4 regions of the Streptomyces sp. NPDC002580 genome follow, and region 4 is predicted to be linked to each of the others. Evidence: riboswitches for the same ligand, from Rfam matches in the RefSeq annotation. Region 4 holds a riboswitch; each other region holds the start of a gene.

Region 1 (5,588 bases), on a different contig from region 4:
AGTGCAAGCGCCTCTCACCAAAAACAGGCCTCCGGCCGGGCCTCGCAAGGGGCCGGGCGGGGGCGCTCGCGGGTGTTCGCGGGCGCACCGATGGGCGCGCGCGAGGCGGTCGGGAGACGGCCCGAGGGGCGCGGAGCCCCCGGATGGGCCGCCGGAGTCGGCCGGGGACGCACGAGGGGCCCGCATCCCTGGTGGGATGCGGGCCCCTCGGCGTGAGTGCGTCGGTGGCCGTTCGCGCCCGGATCTAGACGGCGAGTTTGACCATGTCCGCCTGCGGACCCTTCTGGCCCTGCGAGATTTCGAACTCCACTCGCTGACCCTCTTCAAGGGTGCGGTAGCCGTCCATCTGAATCGCGCTGTAGTGCACGAAGACGTCCGCACCACCGTCGACCGCGATGAAGCCGTACCCCTTCTCCGCGTTGAACCACTTGACGGTGCCCTGAGCCATGCCTAACTCCCCTATTACTGGCCCTTGCACAGATCCACACTTCGCGGATCCGGGTCAGACCTCACCCCCCCAAACGGTTGGGGGTGTGCGCCGGAACGCGTCGACCGCGGCTGAATGTATCTGCCCAACTGCCCTCTGCAACAGGTCAATCGGACGAGAATTCTGGGCATGGCCGATCAATGACATGCGGAGAATACGTAAGGATCCGGGGCAAGTCGGGCCCCGCAAATGCCATGAACTGCCCAAAAAGACGGGCCAGTTTGGCTACTTCTTGTCGGCTGCGGAACGACTACTCATATGCGTCCGGCATGAAACCAACATCCAAAGCGAAGTGGCTTCCCCAACTGTAGCGCGCTCAATCATGCAGAATTGCCCCCTCCGTTTCTCTCACGGAGGGGGCAATTCGATGAACTCAGCGTGTTCGGCATTACCGAGGGTAACGAACGGAGCGGTCAGCCTCCGGCGACGGCCGGAATGATCGAGACGCCCACACCGTCCGGCGTCGCCGTCTGAAGGCCCTGCTCGAACCGGACGTCGTCGTCGTTGACGTACACGTTGACGAAGCGGCGCAGCTTGCCCTGGTCGTCCAGGACGCGCGCGGCGATGCCCGTGTGGTTGCTCTCCAGGTCGGCGATGACCTCGGCGAGGGTCGTTCCCTCGGCGCTCACCTCGGCGGCGCCCCCGGTGTAGGTGCGCAGGATGGTGGGGATGCGGACGTTGACGCTCATGATGCGAGGCCAGCCTCTCGGAAGGAGTCGAGGTTCGGGCGGATGGTCGCGGTCAGCCCGGTGTCCGAGGCCACCGCGTCCAGGGTCTTGAGGCCGTCACCGGTGTTCAGCACGACCGTGGTGAGGGTCGGGTCGAGGAGGCCGTTCTCGATCAACTTGCGGGTGACGCCCACGGTCACCCCGCCGGCCGTCTCCGCGAAGATGCCCTCGGTGCGCGCGAGCAGCTTGATCGCGTCGACGATCTGCTCGTCGTTCACGTCCTCCACCGCTCCGCCGGTGCGCCGCGCGATGTCGAGCACGTACGGCCCGTCCGCGGGGTTGCCGATGGCGAGCGACTTGGCGATGGTGTCCGGCTTCTGCGGCCGTACGACGTCGTGACCGGCCTTGTAGGCGACGGAGACCGGGGAGCAGCCCTCGGCCTGGGCGCCGAAGATCTTGTACGGCCGGTCCTCGACGAGCCCGAGCTCGATCAGCTCCTGGAGCCCCTTGTCGATCTTCGTGAGCTGGGAGCCGGAGGCGATCGGCACGACGAGCTGGTCGGGGAGCTTCCAGCCGAGCTGCTCGCAGATCTCGTACGCCAGCGTCTTGGAGCCCTCGGCGTAGTACGGCCGCAGGTTGACGTTGACGAAGCCCCAGCCCTCGCCGGCCGGGTCGCCGATCAGCTCGGAGCAGAAGCGGTTCACGGCGTCGTAGTTGCCCTCGATGCCGACGAGCTCGCCGCCGTAGACCGCGGCCATGACGACCTTGCCCTGCTCCAGGTCGTGCGGGATGAACACGCAGGAGCGGAAACCGGCGCGGGCCGCCGCGGCGCCCACGGCGCCGGCGAGGTTGCCGGTGGAGGAGCAGGAGAGGGTGGTGAAGCCGAAGACGCGGGCCGCTTCGATGGCCTGGGCGACCACGCGGTCCTTGAAGGAGTGCGTCGGGTTGCCGGAGTCGTCCTTGACGAAGAGCCTGCCGGCGTCGACGCCGAGCTCGCGGGCCAGGTTGTCGGCCTGGACGAGCTTGGTCCAACCGGGGTTGATGTTCGGCTTGTCGGCCACGTCCGCGGGGACGGGCAGGAGGGGCGCGTAGCGCCAGATGTTCGTGGGTCCCGCTTCGATGCGCTTGCGGAGTTCCTCGGTCTCGTAGGCCGAGAAGTCGTAGGCGATCTCCAGCGGGCCGAAACACTCCTCGCAGGCGAAGACCGGGCCTAGCGGGACACGGTGCCCGCACTCGCGGCAGGAAAGCGCCGCGGCCGGGCCGAGGTCCACCGCGTCGGCGGAGTTCGTGGTACTTGCAACTGTCTGCGCAGCCATGGAGGCGAGGCCCTTTCCTCATCTTCCCCACGGCGCACTTCGCCGTGAGACGGACTTGGCACCTTCCCGAGCCGGGAGCCTCGCTACCTGACCGACGTCGATCCGACGTCGAGCGGTACGAGACCGGCTGGAGGGTTGCCGGGGCTTCATCGGGCCGTATCCCTCTGCCCCTCTGGATGAGCGGTATTTGATTGTTGAACTGTTGAACCTGGCACGGACCGACGATCCAGGACATGCGATGGTCATCCGCGTTGTTCAAGACTGTAACCGAAGGCCAGGACAGTTGAGATAGTCGTCCGAACCGCGAGACGACGCCCATCGATCCGCCGCTGGCCGCAGCGGGCACGCCGATGAGAGCGTGTGATCAGACAGTGAGGAGCCGCAGACGGTGCTGAATGAAGTCGAAAACTGGCTGAGCACACGCTCCTGGTCCCTGACCGACCGCCCGCTCCACAAGCTCATGGCGGCGAAACGCGTCAGCGGGTCGACGGTCAGCGTCGTGCTGCCCGCGCTCGACGAGGAGGAGACGGTCGGCGAGATCGTCGCGATCATCCGCCACGACCTGATGCAGCAGGTACCCCTCGTCGACGAGATCGTCGTCGTCGACTCGGGCTCGACCGACCGCACCTCCGCGGTCGCCGCCGCCGCCGGCGCGCGGGTCGTGCACCGCGACGACATCCTCCCGCGGATCCCCGCGGTGCCCGGCAAGGGCGAGGTGCTGTGGCGGTCGCTGCTCGTGACGAGCGGGGACATCGTGTGCTTCGTCGACGCGGACCTCAGGGAGTTCTCGTCCGACTTCGTCACCGGGATCGTGGGCCCGCTGCTCACCGATCCCGGCGTCGACCTGGTCAAGGCCATGTACGACCGCCCGCTGGGCGGCGCCACGGGACAGGGCGGCCGGGTCACCGAGCTGATGGCCCGCCCGCTGCTGAACATGCACTGGCCGCAGCTCGCGGGCTTCGTCCAGCCGCTCGGCGGCGAGTACGCCGCCCGCCGCTCCCTGCTCGAACGGCTCCCGTTCCCCGTCGGCTACGGCGTCGAACTGGGCATGCTCGTGGACGCCCTGCACCTGGTGGGCCTCGACGCCCTCGCCCAGGTCGACGTCGGCGTGCGCAAGCACCGCCACCAGGACGGCCAGGCGCTGGGCCGGATGGCCGCCGCGATCTACCGCACCGCCCAGCTCCGGCTCGCCCGCGGCCATCTGATCCGCCCCGCCCTCACCCAGTTCGAGCGCGGCCGGGACGGTTTCCGGCCGCGCACGTACTCGGTGGACACCGAGGAGAGGCCCCCGATGACCGAAATCTCCGAGTACCGGCGGCACAAAGCCGCGTAGACCGGCCCGATCGGCCCGCGACCACCTCCGATCGCATACGGCCGACGGGAACGTTTGAGCGTTTCGACACGGGGCTAGGTTTCGAGGCATGGCTTCAACGCACGGTGCCCACCGGATTCTGGTCGCCTCCAACCGCGGCCCGGTCACCTACGAGGAACGGGAGGACGGCTCGCTGCACGCCCGGCGCGGCGGCGGCGGCCTCGTCTCGGGCCTCTCGGCGATCGGGCCGGACGCGGGCGCCCTATGGGTGTGCTCGGCCCTCGGCGAGGGCGACAGGGAGGCCGTGCGCCGCGGAGTCGGTGAGGACGGCGTACGCATGCTGGCCATCGACCCCGAGGTGCACGCCGACGCCTACAACGGCATCGCCAACTCCGTCCTGTGGTTCGTCCACCACCTGCTGTACCAGACCCCGCTGGAGCCGGTCTTCGACGCGGAGTTCCGGCGCAAGTGGGACGCGTACCGCGCCTACAACCGCGCCTTCGCCGAGGCACTGGCCGAGGAGGCCGCCGAGGGCGCCTCCGTGCTGGTCCAGGACTACCACCTGTGCCTGGTGCCGGGGATGCTCCGCGAACTGCGCCCCGACCTGCGCATCGGTCACTTCTCCCACACCCCGTGGGCGCCCGAGGACTACTTCCGGATGCTCCCCGACGACATCCGCGCGGAGCTGATCGGGGGCATGCTCGGCGCGGACCGGGTGGCGTTCCTGACCTGGCGGTGGGCGACCGCGTTCATGCGCTGCGCCGAAGGGACCGACCCCGAGCGCTACCGCGCGAACGGGCCCGCGGACACTCCCCGGACGATCGAGCACCTGGACGGCACCCTGCCGCCCGTGCGCGAGACCCGCGTCGGGGTGCACGGCCTCGGCGCGGACGCCGAGTTCCTGCGCGAGCGCTCCCACCGGGCGGACGTCGGAGAACGGATGGCCGCGCTGCGCGAGGAGATCGGCGAGGGCCGCCGGACGATCGTGCGCGTCGACCGGACCGAGCTGTCCAAGAACATCGTGCGCGGACTGCTCGCGTACCGGCAGCTGCTCGACGAGCGTCCCGAGTGGCGCGAGCGGGTGGTCCACGTGGCCTTCGCCTACCCCTCGCGGCAGGACCTCGCGGTGTACCGGGACTACACGGCCGAGGTGCAGCGCGTGGCCGACGAGATCAACTCCGCCTACGGGACACCGGGTTGGACCCCGGTGGTGCTGCACGTCAAGGACGACTTCGCGCGCTCGCTGGCCGCGTACCGACTGGCCGACGTCGCCCTCGTCAACCCCATCAGGGACGGCATGAACCTGGTCGCCAAGGAGGTCCCGGTCGTCTCCGACGAGGGCTGTGCGCTGGTGCTCTCCAAAGAGGCGGGCGCGTACGAGGAGTTGGGCGAGGACGCGATCTCCGTGAACCCGTACGACGTGATCGGTACGGCCCGCGCGCTGCACGAGGCGCTGACCATGCAGCCCGGCGAACGGGCCGAACGAACCAAGCGGTTGACCGCCGCGGCCACCGCCCTGCCCCCGACCCAGTGGTTCCTCGACCAACTACGCGAACTGGAGCGCTGAACGACGGTCGCAGCCCCTCCGGGCGGGGAGGCTCCAGCCCCTCCGGCGTTCGAGGAGCGGGGTCCGGGGCGGAGTCCGGGGGACGGGAAGGGCAGGGGCGGCGGGGGCGGAAGAAGGCCGTGGCCGCCCCCGGCGTACGGCGGCGAACGACCAGGTCAGGCGAGTGCGGCCGCGAGCCCGGCGAGCAACCGCACGACACCGGCCGGCCCGTCGACCACCAGATCGGCCCGCTCGGCGA
Region 2 (5,588 bases), on a different contig from region 4:
ACCGACCTGATCACCCAGTTCAACCCGGCCGTCCCCGACCACGACGCCGCCGTGCGCGCCCTCGAACTCATCGCGACCGAGGTGGCACCCGCCCTGGGCTGGAAGCCCGCGTCCCCGGCCGGTTCGGTCCCCGTCGAGCCCGTAGCCACAGGAGTATGAGATGACCCGGTACAGCGACCACCACGGGCCCGAAGGGCTCCTCGTCCGCGGCACGATCCTCGTGGTTCCCGGGCGTGGCGAGACCCCGGCGACCTACACGCGGTTCGGCCGGCGGCTCGCCGCCGACGCCTACCGCGTCCGGGTGATCGACGCCCCCGATCCCGCCGCCGATGACCCGGCCGCCTCCCTGACCGCTCTCGCCGCCCGGCTCGCCGCAGCGGCCGAGGGCACGGCGCCCGAGGACGGGGCGGCACGGCCGGTCGTCCTCGTCGGGGCGGACTCGGGGGCCGCCGCCCTCGCCGCGCTGTTCGGCCGGGCGGGGGCTCCGGCGGCCTGGCGGCCCGACGCCCTCGTGCTCGCCGGCCTTCCCGGCCCGTCCACCGGGTCCGGCGCCTCGGCCGACACCTGGGACCACGAGCTCGACGTCCGCACCTCCTGCCCCGCCCACCGGGGCGTCCTCGCCCAGGACCCGCACGTGCGGCGCGGGTCGCTCGGCGAGCCGGTCCCGGAGCACGTGCTCGACGCGGCCTACGCCGGCGAGGTCCCGCTCCCGACCCTGCTGCTCGCCGGCGAATCCGACCCGCTCGCCGACCACGAGGCACTGGCCCGCGTGGCCAAGTCGCTTCCCCAAGCCCGCCTTTCGGTGGTCCGCGGCGCCCACCACGACGTCCTCAACGATCTCCAGCACCGCTCGGTGGCGGCCGAGGTCGTCACCTTCCTCGAAACGCTGCGAGCCGACCTGCGGCCGCTGATCAGCGTACGGTCGAGCGCCTGGTGACGGCCCGGCCCCCAGACCGCCGCCGCACGCCCGGCGGCGCCGCCGGACCGGCCGACGCACCACCACGCGACCGCCCCGCCTCCCGGCCCCACCGGACGCCCCGCCCCGCCGCCGCACCTCCGTGACCGCACGTCCCTCTCCCCCTTGCTCCCCTCTCCCTCCTCCTCCGTTCGTCGTACCTCCGCTTCCTTCTCCACGCATCCGCGTCCCGACCCGGAAGGTCACCCATGGCCACGATCGTGTCCGTCTCCGGAAGTCCCTCTCCCACGTCCCGCACCACCCGACTCCTGCGTCACCTCGACGACCGGCTACGCCGCCAGGGCCACGAGGTGACCCCCCTGGAGGTGCGTACGCTGCCCGCCCACGCGCTGCTCGGAGCCGACTTCCGGCATCCGGCGATCGTCGAGGCCACGGCCCTGTTCGAGGGAGCGGACGGCGTCGTGATAGGCACACCGGTGTACAAGGCCGCCTACTCCGGCCTGCTGAAGTCCCTCCTCGACCTGCTCCCGCAGTACGCGCTGGCCGGCAAGACGGTGCTGCCCCTCGCGACCGGCGGCAGTACGGCCCATGTGCTCGCCATCGACTACGCGTTGCGTCCGGTGCTGAGTTCCATGGGCGCGTCACACATCGTGCCGGGCTGGTTCACGCTCGACAAGGACGTGGCCCTCGGCGACGACGGCGCCCCGGTGATCGCGCCGGCCGCCGCCCAGGCGCTGGAACAGGTGACGGACCACTTCTCCGCCGCGCTCGGAGGCCGTACGACCGCACTCGCGTCGACCGGATGAGCCGGCCGACGCCATACCGTGCGCACCGTCGATGTCGGTCGTCGAGAACGGGCGACGCCTGACCGTCGCCCGGACCGGTGCCGCGGATTCCTCCGAACAGGGGAAGCCCGAGGCCCGTCGACGGTCACGGGTGGCCCGCTCCGGACAGGGTCGGCATCGTGGCCCCGGACCGACGCGACCACGCCTTGGAGGACTCCCATGCTCAGTACGGACTTCAGTACCGGATCGCCCAACTGGCTCGACCTCGGCAGCCCCGACACCGAGGCGGCCTCCGCGTTCTACGGCGCCGTCTTCGGCTGGCGGTTCGCCTCAGCGGGGCCCGAGGCGGGCGGGTACGGGTTCTTCCAGGTCGACGGGAAGACCGTCGCCGCCCTCGGGCCGCTCACCGAGGAGGGAGCGAGTTCCGCCTGGATGATCCACTTCAAGGCCGATGACATCGAGGCCACCGTCTCGGCCGTCAGGGCCGGTGGCGGTGTCGTCCGGATGAAGCCCATGGACGTCATGGGCGAGGGTCGGCTCGCCCAGGCCACCGACCCGCAGGGAGCCGAGTTCGCCCTCTGGCAGCCCGGCAGGACAGCCGGGCTGGGCATCGCCTCGGCCCCGAACACCCTGGTCTGGGCGGAACTGCACGTCCCCGACCCCGCCGCGGCCATCGGCTTCTACGAAGGCCTCTTCGGCTGGCGCAGCCAGGACATGACGGTGCCCGGCATGACGTACCGGGTGCTGAGCACGAAGGACGGCGACCAGCAGGACGCGTCCTTCGGCGGCGTCGCGCCGACGGGCGACGGCGCGGGAGACGGGGCCGAGCGGCCCCGCTGGGTGCCGTACTTCCACACGGAGGACGTGGACGCGACGGTCGCGGCCGCGCGGTCCCACGGCGGGTCCGTGCTGATGCCCGCCGCGGACGTCCCGGAGGTCGGCAGGATCTCCTGGGTCGCGGACCCCTTCGGCGCGGCGTTCGCGCTGCTGAGGCCCGATCCGCGGAGGTGACACTCCCGGCCGACGAGGCCCGTCCGGCCGAGGCCGAGAGGCCCCGGCCGGACTCGTCGACGGCGGTGTCCGGCACGAGGCGGCGCACGGGCACCGGGGAACGAGGACGGGACGCAGAGGGGCATGCCGGGACGGCAGCGGCCCTCACCGGCTCGAAACGGAGCCTGTCATCGGCCGCACGGCGGAACCTGGGAGCAGCGGCTTGGCCGCGGGGGCGCTTCCCTCCTCCGCGTCAAGTGCCTTATGCGGCAGGGCGGTTCACGGCAGGCCCGCGATCCGTCCCCAAAGGGATGTCCTTGTGGGTGACCACCAGGTGAGACCGTGCACGCGGCCTTCTTGACGCCACCTCAGGGCAGCCCGAGACTGGCGTGGACGGTCACGATTGTCAGCGCCCACGGCGCGGGTTCGTCCCGCGCCTGTGGTCATCGGCCCCGGCCCGCTGACAGGCAACCCTTCCGCCGCGACGGGGTGCCCCGGGTGACGACCGGGTCCCGCCGGTGCGGCGGGACAAGCGTGGTCTCGCGTCTCGCGAGCCCCTCAGGTGGGACCGGTGAGAATGCCCAGGAACGACTTGACGAGGCGCTTGCACATCGATCTGTTGCGTGTCTCCAGCGCTTACTGATCCGTGGCCGGTCCGTTCGATCCGGACCGGCGCGTCCAGCGCAGTCGCTCCGCATTCGGCCGCTCATCGCTCATGCCCACGAGGCAGCGGTGGCTTCCTCGTTCCCCAAGGGAGAGTCATGCCCGAGACAGCTTCGCGTACGTCCAGCACCACCGACGCAGGTCCCTGCGACCAGGTTCCGTTCCCCGCCGGGCTCCGCCTCGAAGCGGCCACGCCCTCCGTCCTCCCCCACCAGTCCCGCATCGGCGTCGGTCTGGCCGGCGGTTTCTATCCGGCGCCGCACCGCTACGAGCTCTACCTGACGGTGAGTTGTCCGCAGTCCCTGCGCATCGAGATCACCCTCGGCCTGCTCGGCCTCGAGGACTCCGTCGCCACGACGTTCCTGACGCATCCCGGCGAGACGCCCGACGCGTTCGCCTCGTTGCGCCGCGCCTACGAGGCCACCGAGCACCACTACCACGGACCGCTGACGGCGCCCGCGTTGTGCGACCGGTGGAGCGGACGGATCGTCAGCAACCACACCCCCGACATCCTCCGCGACCTCGCGGGGCTCCTCTCCGGCCACGGCGCGGAGTGCCCCTCCACCCTGCGCCCGCCGGCCCTGGCCTCGGACATCCGGGCCCTCCGCGACCTGCTGGACCGTGATGTCACGGCGTCCGCGTCGCCCTCGGCCCTCTCGGCGGCCCTGGAGCTGCTCGACTGCCGACTCGCCGTACGGCCCTACGTGTTGGGCGACACGCTGACGGCGGCGGACGTGGACGTCTGGGTGGCCCTCACCCGACCGGCCCTCGCCGACAGCCTCCGCTCGTTCCCCGGACTCCAGGACTACGTACGCCGCCTCGGCGACCACCCCGCCTTCCGGGGCGGGCGTTCCACCGGGCCGCGGTGAGGAGCACCCCGAGCACGGCCGGCGTCCCCGGGTCACGGGCCGCCGACCGGGGGCCCCGCGGCGGCTGAACGCGGCCCGGGCCGAGCGCACCGTTCCACCGGTCGCCGGTCCGGGCGACGACCGCGCTCCCCGCCCGCCCCAGGCGTGAGCGAACTCCTCAGCGATCGGCCTGCGGTGCCACCGCGGTACCCGACCGGCGTCCGGCCCCGTCAGTCGCGGGGGATCAGGACGATGCTCACGCCCTTCAGGGTCGAGGTCCATTCCCTGCCCTGGTCGAGGACCTCGCGCCCCGTGCCGAGCATCTGGTCCTGGATGATCAGCGCCGATCGACGAAGTGCCTCCCACGGCTCCGGCTCGTCGAAGGCGCGTCGCGACCGCTCGACGGACCCGATCAGGGCATGGCAGGCCGCTTCGACGTCCGCGACGTTCTGACCGGCCGATCCGACTCCTTCGAGCGACCACGTCATCCACAGATGGCCCATGCCACCACTGTGTCGCATGCACGCCGACAACGCAGGCCCAACCACCCCGACCACGGAGCGCCCGCCATGGCTCGACCCGGGTTCACCCTCTGACGCTTTTCGCGCCGCCGCCCAAGAACAGGTGAAGCGGCTTTCGGAGCGCTCCAGGAACCTCCCCGGGAGAGCCGAGGAGACCGCGACAGGAAGGGGAGACGCCCGCGGACGGCGCGGAACGGATACGGGGCGGGCCCGCCGCCGCGGTACGGGACCCGCGGCTCTTCGAAGCGTTCTACCGGCGACATGTCGACGCCGTGACACGTTTCGTGGCCCGGCGGGTCGACGACCCGCACACCGCCGCCGACCTGACGGCCGAGAACTTCCTGGCTGTCCTCGACTCGGCCCGCACCTACCGGCCGCGCCTCGGCAGCGAGACGGCCTGGCCGTACGGCATCGCGCGCAACGTCGTCTCCTCAAAACGCCGCCGGGTCGCCCGGGAGGCCGACCTTCGAGGACCGACTGCTGGCCGAGCTGACGCGCGAGATCGAGCTGCGCGAGTCAGGAACGGTGCCGGACGGTGCCGGAGCCGGCGAAGGTGTGAAACCCGCCCGGGTACGTCGGCTGTGCACCGGGCGCCGGGTCGCCGTCGCCATGGCGGGCTGCGCGGTGGCCGCCCTCGCGACGCTGGTCGCGCCCGGTTCACCGGCCGCCCCGGCGGCGTACGCGGTGGAACGCCACGGTGACGGCAGTGTCACCCTCACCGTCAAGGACCAGGACCCTTCGTCCCGGTGAGACCCACCCCGGTGCCCCACGGCCAGCGACCGCCCGCGCGACCCGGCCGCACCGCCCGCGCGACCCGGCCGCACCGCCCGGGCGGCCCGGGCCGCCCGAACACCGCGGAAGCCCG
Region 3 (5,588 bases), on a different contig from region 4:
CCGGCCGGTCACGCCCTGCCGCAGCTGCGCATCGGTGTGAACGACGAGGGCTACCTCGAGGCGCTCAGCGACTTCGAAGAGCCCGTCGGTCCTGCATTCTGGGAGCGCGGATGAGCACTACCACCACCTCCGACTCGCGCCCCTCGCGCGAGAAGGCGCCCGCCGGTGAGCGGGTCGCCGACTGGGCCGACGGCCGTCTGGGGATCTACTCCCTGGCCAAGTCCAACATGCGCAAGATCTTCCCCGACCACTGGTCGTTCATGCTGGGTGAGATCTGCCTGTACAGCTTCATCATCATCATCCTCACGGGTGTGTACCTGACCCTGTTCTTCCACCCGTCGATGAACGAGGTGGAGTACCACGGCAGTTACGTCCCGCTGCAGGGACAGCTGATGTCCGAGGCGTTCAACTCGACCATGCACATCTCCTTCGATGTGCGCGGTGGCCTGCTGATCCGGCAGATCCACCACTGGGCGGCGCTGATCTTCCTCGCCGGCATGTTCGTGCACATGATGCGCGTGTTCTTCACGGGTGCGTTCCGCAAGCCCCGTGAGGTCAACTGGGTCTTCGGATTCCTGCTGTTCGTCCTCGGCATGTTCACCGGCTTCACCGGTTACTCGCTCCCGGACGACCTGCTCTCCGGCACCGGCGTCCGCTTCATGGAGGGCGCGGTCCTGTCCGTGCCGATCGTGGGCACGTACCTGTCGTTCTTCCTGTTCGGCGGCGAGTTCCCGGGCGGCGACTTCGTGGCCCGCTTCTACTCGGTGCACGTGCTGCTGCTCCCGGGCATCATGCTCGGCCTGGTCGTCGGCCACCTGATCCTGGTCTTCTACCACAAGCACACGCAGTTCGCGGGTCCCGGCAAGACGAACAACAACGTCGTCGGCATGCCGCTGCTGCCGGTCTACATGGCCAAGGCCGGAGGCTTCTTCTTCCTGGTCTTCGGTGTCATCGCGGCCATCGCGGCGATCGCCTCGATCAACCCGATCTGGTCGATGGGCCCCTACCGTCCGGACCAGGTGTCCACCGGTGCGCAGCCCGACTGGTACATGGGCTTCTCCGAGGGCCTGATCCGTGTCATGCCGGGCTGGGAGATCAACCTCTGGGGCCACACGCTCGTCCTGGGCGTGTTCATCCCGCTGGTGATCTTCCCGTTGGTCCTGGTCGCGATCGCGGTCTACCCGTTCATCGAGTCCTGGGTCACCGGCGACAAGCGCGAGCACCACATCCTGGACCGCCCGCGCAACGTCCCGACCCGGACCGCGTTCGGTGTCGCCTGGATCAGCTGGTACTTCGTCCTGCTCATCGGCGGCGGCAACGACATCTGGGCCACGCACTTCCACCTGGCGATCAACTCGATCACCTGGTTCGTGCGGATCGCCTTCTTCGTCGTGCCGGTGCTCACCTTCATGGCCACCAAGCGGATCTGCCTCGGCCTCCAGCGCCGGGACCGGGACAAGGTGCTGCACGGCCGCGAGTCGGGCATCATCAAGCGCCTGCCGCACGGTGAGTTCATCGAGGTGCACGAGCCGCTCAGCCAGGACGCGCTGCACACGCTCACCGCGCACGAGCAGTACAAGCCGGCCGAGATCGGCCCGACGGTCGACGAGAACGGTGTCGAGCGCAAGGTCTCGGGCGCGCAGAAGCTGCGCGCCAAGATGAGCGAGGGCTTCTACGGCGAAGAGGGCCAGATCCCCAAGCCCACCGTCGAGGAGTACAAGGAGATCGCGAGCGGCCACGGCCACCACTGATCCCCGGCAGTTCGCCACGGCAGGAGCCCCGTCCAGGCAATGGACGGGGCTCTTTGCCGTCTCCCCGGGCTGGATAGGGTGGACCCGACCCCGCACCGAGTGCGGGTGACTCCCTTCGCGTCACCGACGAACCAGGAGCGACCATGAGCGCTGTGAACCCCGCTGGAGGCGACACCGCGGCGGGCCGTTCCTGGCCCCAGGTACTGAACGGCCTGCTCGAGGGCCGCGACCAGAGCGCGGACGACACGGCCTGGGCGATGGACCGCATCATGCGCGGCGAGGCGACGGACGCGCAGATCGCCGGCTTCGTGGTGGCCCTGCGGGCCAAGGGCGAGACCGTCCAGGAGATCTCCGGACTCGTCCGGGCGATGTACGAGCACGCCAACGTCATCGAGGTGCCCGGGCACACCGTCGACATCGTCGGTACCGGCGGCGACGGAGCGAAGACCGTCAACATCTCCACGATGTCCTCGATCGTCGTGGCCGGCACCGGCGCCAAGGTCGTCAAGCACGGCAACCGGGCCGCGTCCTCCGCGTCCGGTTCCTCGGACGTCCTGGAGAAGCTCGGCGTCAATCTCCAGCTGACGGTGAAGCGGGTGGCCGAGGTCGCCGAGGAGGCCGGGATCACCTTCTGCTTCGCGGTGAAGTTCCACCCGGCACTGCGTCATGTGGCGGCGGCGCGCGGGCAGTTGGGCATCCGGACGACCTTCAACGTGCTCGGTCCGCTGACCAACCCGGCGCGGGTCAAGGCCCAGGCGGTCGGCGTCGCCGACCCGCGGATGGCGCCGATCGTCGCGGGCGTGTTCGCCGAACGGGGCAACTCCTCGCTGGTCTTCCGCGGCGACGACGGTCTCGACGAGCTGACCACCACCGCGGGCTCCCACGTCTGGGTGGTCCGCGACGGCTCGGTCACCGAGGAGCGCTTCGACCCGCGCGACGTCGGGCTCGACCTCGTCCCGGTGGAGGCCCTGCGCGGCGCCGACGCCTCGTACAACGCGGAGGTCGCCCGGCGTCTGCTGGACGGCGAGCGGGGGCCCGTGCGGGACGCGGTCCTGCTGAACTCGGCGGCGGCCCTGGTGGCCCTGTCGCCGACCGGCGCGCCGCTCGCGGACCAGCTCCGCGCCGGCATGGAGAAGGCGGCCGAGGCGATCGACTCCGGGGCCGCGAAGCGCACCCTGGACCGCTGGGTGGCGGCCAGCAACGCCTGACCGCCAGCGCTCCGGCGCGAGGCGCAGTCCAGGATCCGGACTGCGTCTTGCGCGTCGGGGATCTTCTGGCAGGATGATTGACCAGGTCATGAGTGACAGCCATCAGGCCCCGGCCGGCTGTCCGGCAACCCTCCGTCCGTGGCGGGGTGCCCCGGGTGAAGACCAGGTCGTAGGCAGCGAGGTCTACGGCAAGCGCGGACCCCTCCCACCCTTTCGGGTGGATGCAACCAGGGGTCCTGGTCGTTCGAGGGAGCCTTCTGTGAGCAAGCGAATGCGCTAGGGCGCCGAGCCCCACCTCCGCACACCCCTTTCACCCTTTCCCGCGCCGAGCGCTGCCTCCGGGCCGCCGGCTCGCGCGGTGATCCCGCCTGCCTCTCACAGGAGCTCGCCATGTCTGTCCCCACCGCTGCCGCCGCCCCGACCATTTGTGCGCCTCTGGCCGTTCTGGGGCGGGATGTCACCGTCCCGCTCGTCACCGGGGGCGAGGTCACCTACGCCGCCCTCGACTACGCCGCCAGCGCGCCCGCCCTCCAGCGCGTGTGGGACGACGTGGCCGCGTACGCGCCCTACTACGGCAGCGTCCACCGGGGCGCCGGCTACCTCTCGCAGCTGTCCACCGACCTCTTCGAGAACGCCCGCAGGACGGTGGAGGAGTTCCTCGACTGCCGCGCCGACGACCAGCTGGTCTTCACCCGCTCCACCACCGACTCGCTCAACCTGCTCGCCGCCGCGCTCCCGGCCGGCTGCGAGGTCTTCGTCTTCGAGACCGAGCACCACGCCTCCCTGCTGCCCTGGCGCGACGCCCACGTGACCTACCTGGACGCCCCGCGCACCCCGGCCGAGGCCGTCACCACCCTGGAGCGCGCCCTCGCCGCCCGCCCCGTGTCCGTCGAAGGGGGCCACGGACCGGCCCTGGTCTGCGTCACCGGCGCCTCGAACGTCACCGGGGAGCTGTGGCCGGTGCGTGAGCTGACCGCCGCCGCGCACGCCCACGGCGCCCGCATCGTCCTCGACGCCGCGCAGCTCGCCCCGCACCACCCGGTGTCGGTGAAGGACCTCGACGTCGACTGGGTCGCCTTCTCCGGACACAAGCTGTACGCGCCGTTCGGCTCCGGTGTCCTCGCGGGCCGCTCCGACTGGCTGCGCGCGGCCGACCCGTACCTCGCGGGCGGCGGGGCCAGCCGCAAGGTCTCCCGGCGCGCGGACGGCGGCCTGGACGTGGAGTGGCACGACAGCGCCGCCCGGCACGAGGCGGGCTCCCCGAACGTCATCGGCGCCTACTCGATCGCGTCGGCCTGCAAGGCGCTCACCGAGGAGGGTTTCGACAACCTCGTCGCCCGTGAACAGCATCTGATCGCCGTCGTCCGCGCGGGCCTCGCCGAGGTTCCCGAGGTCCGGGTCCTCTCCCTCTTCGGCGACGACGCCCCGCGGGTCGGCGTCATCTCCTTCGTCGTCGAGGGCTGGAACAGTTCGCACTTCGCGGCCGCGCTCTCCGCCGAGTACGGCATCGGGGTCCGCGACGGCCTCTTCTGCGCCCACCCGCTGGTCCGCACCCTGCTCGGCAGCGAACCTCGGACCCAGGGGGAGTGCGGCGCCCCCGAGGCGGCGCCCGGCGAGAAGTCCCTCAACGCCATCCGCGTCAGCTTCGGCGCGGGCACCCCCGACGAGCACGTCGAGCGTTTCGTCCGCGCGGTGCGCGAGCTGGTCAGGGACGGAGCGCGGTGGCGGTACCGCACCGAGGGCGGCCGCTGCGTCCCGGCGGTCTGACGCCCGCGCCGGCGGCGCCCGGGGGCGGTGCCGCGTCGGTCAGGAGTCGAGACCGATCGCGAACGCCGCCTCCAGGTCGTGCTGGGAGTACGTGCGGAACGCCACGTGCGTGTCCGTCGCCTCGACGCCCGGGATCTTGCTGATCTTGCCGGGGATGACGTCGGCCAGGTCATCATGGGCCGCGACCCGGACCATGGCGATCAGGTCGTAGGTGCCGGTGACGGAGAAGACCTCGCTGACGCTCTCCAGTGACGCGATCGACTCGGCGATCTCGGGGATCCGGTCCACGCTGGTCTTGATGAGGACGATCGCGGTGATCACGGCTGGTTCTCTCCCTCGGGGGCCTCTGCTGGGGATCTCACCCTACTCGCGGTCCACCCGGCCCGGCTGTTCCGCCTGGGGCCCCGGCAGCACCCCAGGGGAGGGCGTGGCGCGGGTACGGCGGCGGAAGCGGGCCCACGCGTAGCCGAAACCCAGCGAGAAGCCCACGAGGTGGGCCAGATAGGCGACTCCGGGGCCCGAGTCGCTGCGTCCGGCCGCCAGCCACTGCAACGCGAACCAGAACGGCAGCACCACCCAGGCCGGGAAGCGCAGCGGCAGGAAGAACAGGAAGGGGAAGAGACTGGTGACCCGGGCCTTGGGGAACAGGTACAGGAACGCGCCGAGCACCGCGGAGATGGCCCCGGAGGCCCCGACCAGGGACTGCTGCGACTCGGCGTTGGCGGCGGCGTAGCCGAGCAGGGCCAGGTATCCACAGCCCAGATAGAACAGGGCGAACTCCACACGGCCCATGCGCTCCTCGGTCATCGCCCCGAAGACGTAGAAGAAGAGCATGTTGCCGAGGAGGTGGAGCCAGCTGCCG
Region 4 (5,588 bases):
ACGCGCAGGAGATCGATGTGGGGCCGGGAGTGCAGGTGCGTGCGGCGGCGCGGGTCGAGCACGCGGGGGATGGCCACACGCGTCACGTCCGTCACCCCCACCCCTTGGGCTCGGCGGACCGCCGAGCGGATCTCGTCCGCCGTTCCAACACCCCGGCCGCGCCGGATGTTCCCGGGCCGCGGACCCGAGCCATCGTCGACCGGCGCCGCGGGGTGAGGCCGGTCCGGGCCGACCCGCGTGCGCGGGTCGGCCCGGCCGGACTGGTCCGCCGGGTCCGCTGGGTCCTTCAGGACGGCGGAGGCGTGGACGTCCGCCTGGTGGCGGACCGCTCGTCCGACGCGCTCGGCGAGGTGGGCGTGCGGACCGCCGAGGGCGGCCCGCACGGGGTCGCCCAGGACGGGTGAGCCGAGCGGGGGAGGGGCTCCGCCTGCGCGGACGGTGGTCAGGTGCGCCACGGAGACGGAGCTCCTCTCGTTCGTGTCCGCCAGATCGACCTGGCTGCTGCGGATGGGAAATGACGACGGATCAGGAATTGCTGAGCGGCAACCCGGGCGGGTTGATCTCGGACTTGTCGACCGCCTCGTCGGTGAGGTTGTAGGCGGCCAGCCACTTGGCGTACTGCCCGTTCTCGATCAGGTGGTTGATCGCGTCGGCGAGCGGCTCGGCGAGGCCGCTGTCCTTCTTGGCGGTGGCCGCGATCAGGCCCTGGAGGCTCGCGCCGGCGCCGGAGAACTCGCCCGCGGTGCGCGTCGCCCGGGGCGTGTTCGCCACCTGCCGGTTGTGGTAGGCGATGCCGGGGTTGGGGCCGAAGTACGCCTCGATCCTGCCACTGGACAGGGCCAGATAGACGCTGTTCTTGTCCTGGTAGTGCTTGACGGTGAGTTGCTTGCCTTCCTTGGTCAGCTTGGCCTTCCACTCCAGGAGGATCTTCTCCTGGTTGGTTCCGGAGTCGACGGAGACGGTCTTGCCCGCGAGGTTCTTGTAGTCCCCGTCGAAGTTCCAGGTGCTCTTCTTCGGCACGGTGAAGGCCAGGTTGTCCTGCCGGTAGGAGGCGAACTCGTACTTCTTCTTGCGCTCCTCGGTGTCGGTGACGTTGGAGAAGGCCACGTCGACCTTGCCGCTGTCGAGGCCGACGAAGAGGTTCTCCCAAGTGGATTTCCGCTCCACGGGCTTCAGACCGAGGACCGCGGCGACCAGTCGGCCGAGGTCGGGCTCGGAGCCGGTGAGCGTCTTCTGGTCGCTGCCCACGTAGTCGAGCGGCGGGAATCCGGCGGGGAGCACACCGTGGCCGATGACCAGCTCGCCGCGCTCGCGGATGGCCGCCGGCAGTTCGGCGCTGATCGACTTCACCTCGGACACCTTGATGACGGTTTCCTTGGCGGCTCCGTTGGAGACCCGGCCCACGGTGACGGAACCGGACCCGGCGCCGTCGGTGGTGGTGGCCGCCTCGCTGTCGCCCCCACAGGCGGTGAGTCCGGTGGCGAGGGAGGCGACGGCGGTGGCGGCGGTGAGTCCGCGGACGAGTCTGCTGCGAAGGCCGGGAGTGGACATGATTCTTCCTTGGTTCGGTGTTCGGGGCGATGGGGTGAGGGGGCGCGGTTCAGAGGACCTTGCTGAGGAAGTCCCTGGTCCGCTCGTGCCGGGGCTTGTCGAGGACCTCGTGGGGTGGCCCCTGTTCGACGATCTTTCCGCTGTCGATGAAGACGACCCGGTCGGCGACCTCGCGGGCGAAGCCGATCTCATGGGTGACGATGACGAGGGTGGTGCCGCTGGTCGCCAGGTCCTTGATGACGGTGAGGACCTCACCGACGAGTTCCGGATCGAGGGCGGACGTGGGTTCGTCGAAGAGGATGACTCCGGGGCGCAGGGCGAGGGCACGGGCGATGGCCACGCGCTGCTGCTGGCCGCCGGACAGCTGCCGGGGATAGGCACCGGTCTTGTCCGCCAGGCCCACCCGGCCGAGCAGTTCACGGGCGAGTTCCCGTGCCTCGGGCTTCTTGAGCCTGCCCGTCGCGACGGGGGCCGCTGCCACGTTGTCCAGGACGGTCAGGTGCGGGAACAGGTTGAAGTTCTGGAAGACGAACCCGATCCGGCTGCGCTGGGTGAGGATGACGCGCTCGCTCAGCTCCTTCAGCCGCTCGCCGTGCTGGCGGACGCCGATCGGCTCCCCGTTGACGCTGACGTAGCCGATCTCCGGCTTCTCCAGGTGGTTGATGACCCGCAGCAGGGTCGACTTGCCCGATCCGGAGGGGCCGAGGATCACGGTGACCTCGCCCGGCCGCACGGTCAGGTCGACGCCGTCCAGGACCCGGTGGGAGCCGTACCACTTGTGCACGTCGTGCACCTCCACGGCGGCCGGGACGATCTCCGCGGCGTCGAGGGGCGCGGTGGTCTCGGTGCTCATACGGCGGCCTCCCGGCGGACACGGGCCCGCAGGTCGGTGAGACCGGCCCGGAGCTTCTGCAACGGCGTCGGCGGCAGGGTGCGCGTGGCTCCCCGGGCGTAGTGCCGCTCGACGTAGAACTGCACGACGGACACGACGCTGGTGAGGATCAGGTACCAGACGGTCACGACCAGGAGCAGCGGGACGATGTCGCCGGGATAGGTCGCGCCCATGGTCTGCGCGGAGCCGAACAGGTCGAGCAGGGAGACGTAGAAGACCAGCGAGGTGCTCTTGATCAGGCCGATGAGCTGGTTGACGTAGTTCGGGGTGATGGAGCGCAGCGCCTGCGGAAGGACGATCTTCCGGAACCGGTAGAAGCTCGGCAGGCCGAGGGCCGAGGCGGCCTCGTGCTGGCCCTGGTCGACGGAGAGGATGCCGCCGCGCACGACCTCGGCCGCGTACGCCGCCTCGTTGAGGCCGAGTCCGATGACGGCGACGGTCATGTCGGTGGCGAGTCGCGACTCGTCGAAGGTGAAGAAGGCGGGGCCGAAGGGGACGCCGATGCTGAGCGTCGCGTAGAGGGCGCTGAAGTTGTAGAGGAAGATCAGCACCACGATGAGCGGGATCGAGCGCAGTGCCCACACGTAGGTCCAGCTCACCGCGCGCAGCACGGGGCTCCTCGACAGCCGGGCCAGCGCGAGCACCACACCGCCCAACAGCCCCAACACCGCGCTGAGCGCGGCCACTTCGAGGGTGATGAGGAGACCGTCGAGGATGGTGGGGCGCAGGAACCAGTAGCCGAAGCGGTCCCACTGGTAGAAGGGATTCGTCGCCAGGCCGTGCACGAACTGGGCGACCACGACGAGCACGACCGCGGTGAGGATCCAGCGGCCGGGACGGACCGGCGCCAGCACCCGCTGAGCGGCGAACGACCGCCCGGCGGTCTCGTCCGCCCGGGCCTCGGCCGACTTGCCCGCATCGACTACGGCTTCGGCAGGAAAATCTGACGGACTGTGGGATATCGCCGCGGTCTCGAAGGACACGGCGGTGCCTGGGGGTTCACTCATGGCGGGCTCCAGCGGAATGGGAAACCCCGGGGCCGCGACGGCCGCGAGCGGTCACGCCGGAACGGCAGGGCGGAGATCGCTCTACGGGACCGGACGGCGCTCGGTGGACGCGCGGGAGAGGGGGCTGGGCGGACAACGGCACACCGCGACGGCGGGGTTCGTCAGAAACGCGGGACCTGCGGGACCTCGGGGAAGGATTCAGCCCCGACAGCGGGCACGGCCCGACGCGGCGGTACACAGTGCGCTGTTGACACGGAGCAGGTCGGTGGCGCGGTCGGCGACCAGCGGATGCCCGGGCGGCGGAACGCAGCCCTGGGGACGGCGGGGTGCCGTCCTGGGAACTGCGTACATGTCCGTCATCCATCCGTGCCGTGGGCCCGTGGGCCTCGCGCCTGCCGAAACGTCATCCGGTCCGGTCGTCACCTGGGCACCCCACCGCGATGAGAGGGCTGCCGGTCAGAAGGTCAGGGCCTGTCGCCACGCTCAAGACCGTTCTGGTCGGTCAGTAAGGCAGTTGCCCGTTCGAATGTCAACGCCGGTCCGCCCGATGGGACGACTCGGGGCCCGTCCACCCGTGTCCACCCACTCGCACCCGGGGCGCGTCTGGCGGCGCGCGCGGAGAGCCGTCCTCGTCCAGGAGCCGTCCGAACCGACCACCCAACGAGGCTTGTATGTAAGGGAGTTGATGTGAGGCTGTCGATCCGGCTCCAGTTTTTCGTGGGTGCCCCTCGGCGGGTCTCGCCCACGAGCGGACCCGTCCCCCCCCCATCCGCCCCGCGTCGTGGACGGTCTCGGTGTCGGTCCGCGTCCCCGGAGTTCCCCTTCCCCCTCACCACCGTCATCGTCATCGTCGACGAGTTCGCCACGAACCCCCTCCGGCGCCCGGCCACCCGGAACGCCCGGCGGCGGATGCGCCGTCGGCCGCGAACCGGGTGACCCACCGGTCGACTCAGCTGCGGAACAGACGCAACCGCTCCTCGCCCACCAGGGCCCGGGCCTGCGGGTCGGTGACCCCGAGATCGGGATCCGGCGCCAGGCACAGCACCCCGACCTTGCCGATGTGCTGGTTGGTCTGCACACTCCTGGCCGCCGCCCCGACCTCCTCCAGCCGGTACGTCTTCGACAGAGCCGGAACCACATGACCCAGCGCGACAAGGCGGTTGACCTCGCACTGCTCGTGGAGGTTCGCGCCGTGACTGCCGATGATCCGCTTCAGCCGCATCCACAGATACCGGTTGTCATAGGTGTGCGCGTATCCCGTGCTCGATCCGCAGGTGATGACGGTCCCGCCACGTCGGGCCAGGAAGACGGACGCCGGGAAGGTCTTGGCGCCGACGTGCTCGAACACGATGTGCGGGTCCTCACCGACCAGCGCGCGGATCGCCCGCCCCATCTTCTTCCACCCCTCGGACCGTTGCAGGAGCGTGTCGTCCCCGCCGAGGACCTCGTCGCGGTTGATGACGGCGTCGCATCCCAATGACCTCAGCAGGTTCGCCTTCTCCTCCGAATTCACCACACCGACCGGAATGCCGCCGCCGTTGCGCACCAACTGGACGGCGTAGGAGCCCAGGCCGCCGGTCGCGCCCCAGACCAGCACGATGTCCCCCTGCTTCATCCGCGCACCACGCTCGCTGACCAGCATCCGGTAGGCCGTACTGGCACACAGCGGGTTGACCGCGGCCTCCTCCCACGTCAGAGCGGGCGGTTTCGGCATCAGCTGGCTCGCCCGGACCACCGCGTAATGAGCCAGACCGCCGAAGTTCGTCTCGAATCCCCACGCCTTCTGCCCGTGCCCCAGCATTCCGTCGCGATGCGTATCGGGATCCTGCTCGTCGACATAGGCCGGCGAGATGGAGACATGGTCGCCGACTTTCCACCTGCGTACGGACGAGCCCGTACGGACGATGACGCCCGAGGCATCGGAACCGACGATGTGGTAAGGCAGATCGTGCCGCGCCTCCCACCCTCCGGCTTTCCCCATCTCCTTGAGGAACTGAAAGGTGGGCAGCGGTTCGAACATCGCCGTCCAGACCGTGTTGTAGTTGATGGCACTGGCCATCACCGCGATCAAAGCCTCGTCCGGAGCGAGTTCGGGCATCGGTACGTTCTCGACGAACAGGGACTTGGACACGTCCTTG

Evidence for each region. A riboswitch is a leader RNA that binds a small molecule or an ion and turns the genes downstream of it on or off. The one in region 4 is predicted to bind S-adenosylmethionine.
Region 1: another riboswitch for S-adenosylmethionine. It lies ahead of thrC (threonine synthase); the one in region 4 lies ahead of ACFYW7_RS08940 (amino acid ABC transporter permease).
Region 2: another riboswitch for S-adenosylmethionine. It lies ahead of ACFYW7_RS25265 (putative leader peptide); the one in region 4 lies ahead of ACFYW7_RS08940 (amino acid ABC transporter permease).
Region 3: another riboswitch for S-adenosylmethionine. It lies ahead of ACFYW7_RS04425 (aminotransferase class V-fold PLP-dependent enzyme); the one in region 4 lies ahead of ACFYW7_RS08940 (amino acid ABC transporter permease).

The regions. Positions count from the first base shown of each region.
Region 1 is NZ_JBIAQZ010000005.1:426,199-431,786, forward strand. Features, by position in the region: gene ACFYW7_RS18580 (cold-shock protein) at 245-448, opposite strand; gene ACFYW7_RS18585 (MoaD/ThiS family protein) at 901-1,176, opposite strand; gene thrC (threonine synthase) at 1,173-2,471, opposite strand; SAM riboswitch class I at 2,487-2,654, opposite strand; gene ACFYW7_RS18595 (glucosyl-3-phosphoglycerate synthase) at 2,860-3,804, shown strand; gene ACFYW7_RS18600 (trehalose-6-phosphate synthase) at 3,893-5,350, shown strand; gene otsB (trehalose-phosphatase) at 5,506-5,588, opposite strand, start outside.
Region 2 is NZ_JBIAQZ010000008.1:323,808-329,395, forward strand. Features, by position in the region: gene ACFYW7_RS25245 (LLM class flavin-dependent oxidoreductase) at 1-159, shown strand, start outside; gene ACFYW7_RS25250 (alpha/beta hydrolase) at 161-937, shown strand; gene ssuE (NADPH-dependent FMN reductase) at 1,165-1,722, shown strand; gene ACFYW7_RS25260 (VOC family protein) at 1,921-2,712, shown strand; SAM riboswitch class IV at 3,087-3,232, shown strand; gene ACFYW7_RS25265 (putative leader peptide) at 3,269-3,334, shown strand; gene ACFYW7_RS25270 (cell envelope biogenesis protein OmpA) at 3,453-4,223, shown strand; gene ACFYW7_RS25275 (hypothetical protein) at 4,433-4,705, opposite strand; partial or broken gene ACFYW7_RS25280 (RNA polymerase sigma factor) at 4,921-5,211, shown strand; gene ACFYW7_RS25285 (hypothetical protein) at 5,279-5,473, shown strand.
Region 3 is NZ_JBIAQZ010000001.1:1,031,175-1,036,762, forward strand. Features, by position in the region: gene ACFYW7_RS04410 (Rieske 2Fe-2S domain-containing protein) at 1-114, shown strand, start outside; gene ACFYW7_RS04415 (cytochrome bc complex cytochrome b subunit) at 111-1,751, shown strand; gene trpD (anthranilate phosphoribosyltransferase) at 1,895-2,959, shown strand; SAM riboswitch class IV at 3,044-3,160, shown strand; gene ACFYW7_RS04425 (aminotransferase class V-fold PLP-dependent enzyme) at 3,350-4,726, shown strand; gene ACFYW7_RS04430 (Lrp/AsnC family transcriptional regulator) at 4,766-5,047, opposite strand; partial or broken gene ACFYW7_RS04435 (rhomboid family intramembrane serine protease) at 5,044-5,588, opposite strand, start outside.
Region 4 is NZ_JBIAQZ010000002.1:567,554-573,141, reverse strand. Features, by position in the region: gene ACFYW7_RS08955 (putative leader peptide) at 1-95, opposite strand, end outside; gene ACFYW7_RS08950 (transporter substrate-binding domain-containing protein) at 526-1,551, opposite strand; gene ACFYW7_RS08945 (amino acid ABC transporter ATP-binding protein) at 1,601-2,404, opposite strand; gene ACFYW7_RS08940 (amino acid ABC transporter permease) at 2,401-3,450, opposite strand; SAM riboswitch class IV at 3,834-3,941, opposite strand; gene ccrA (crotonyl-CoA carboxylase/reductase) at 4,400-5,588, opposite strand, start outside.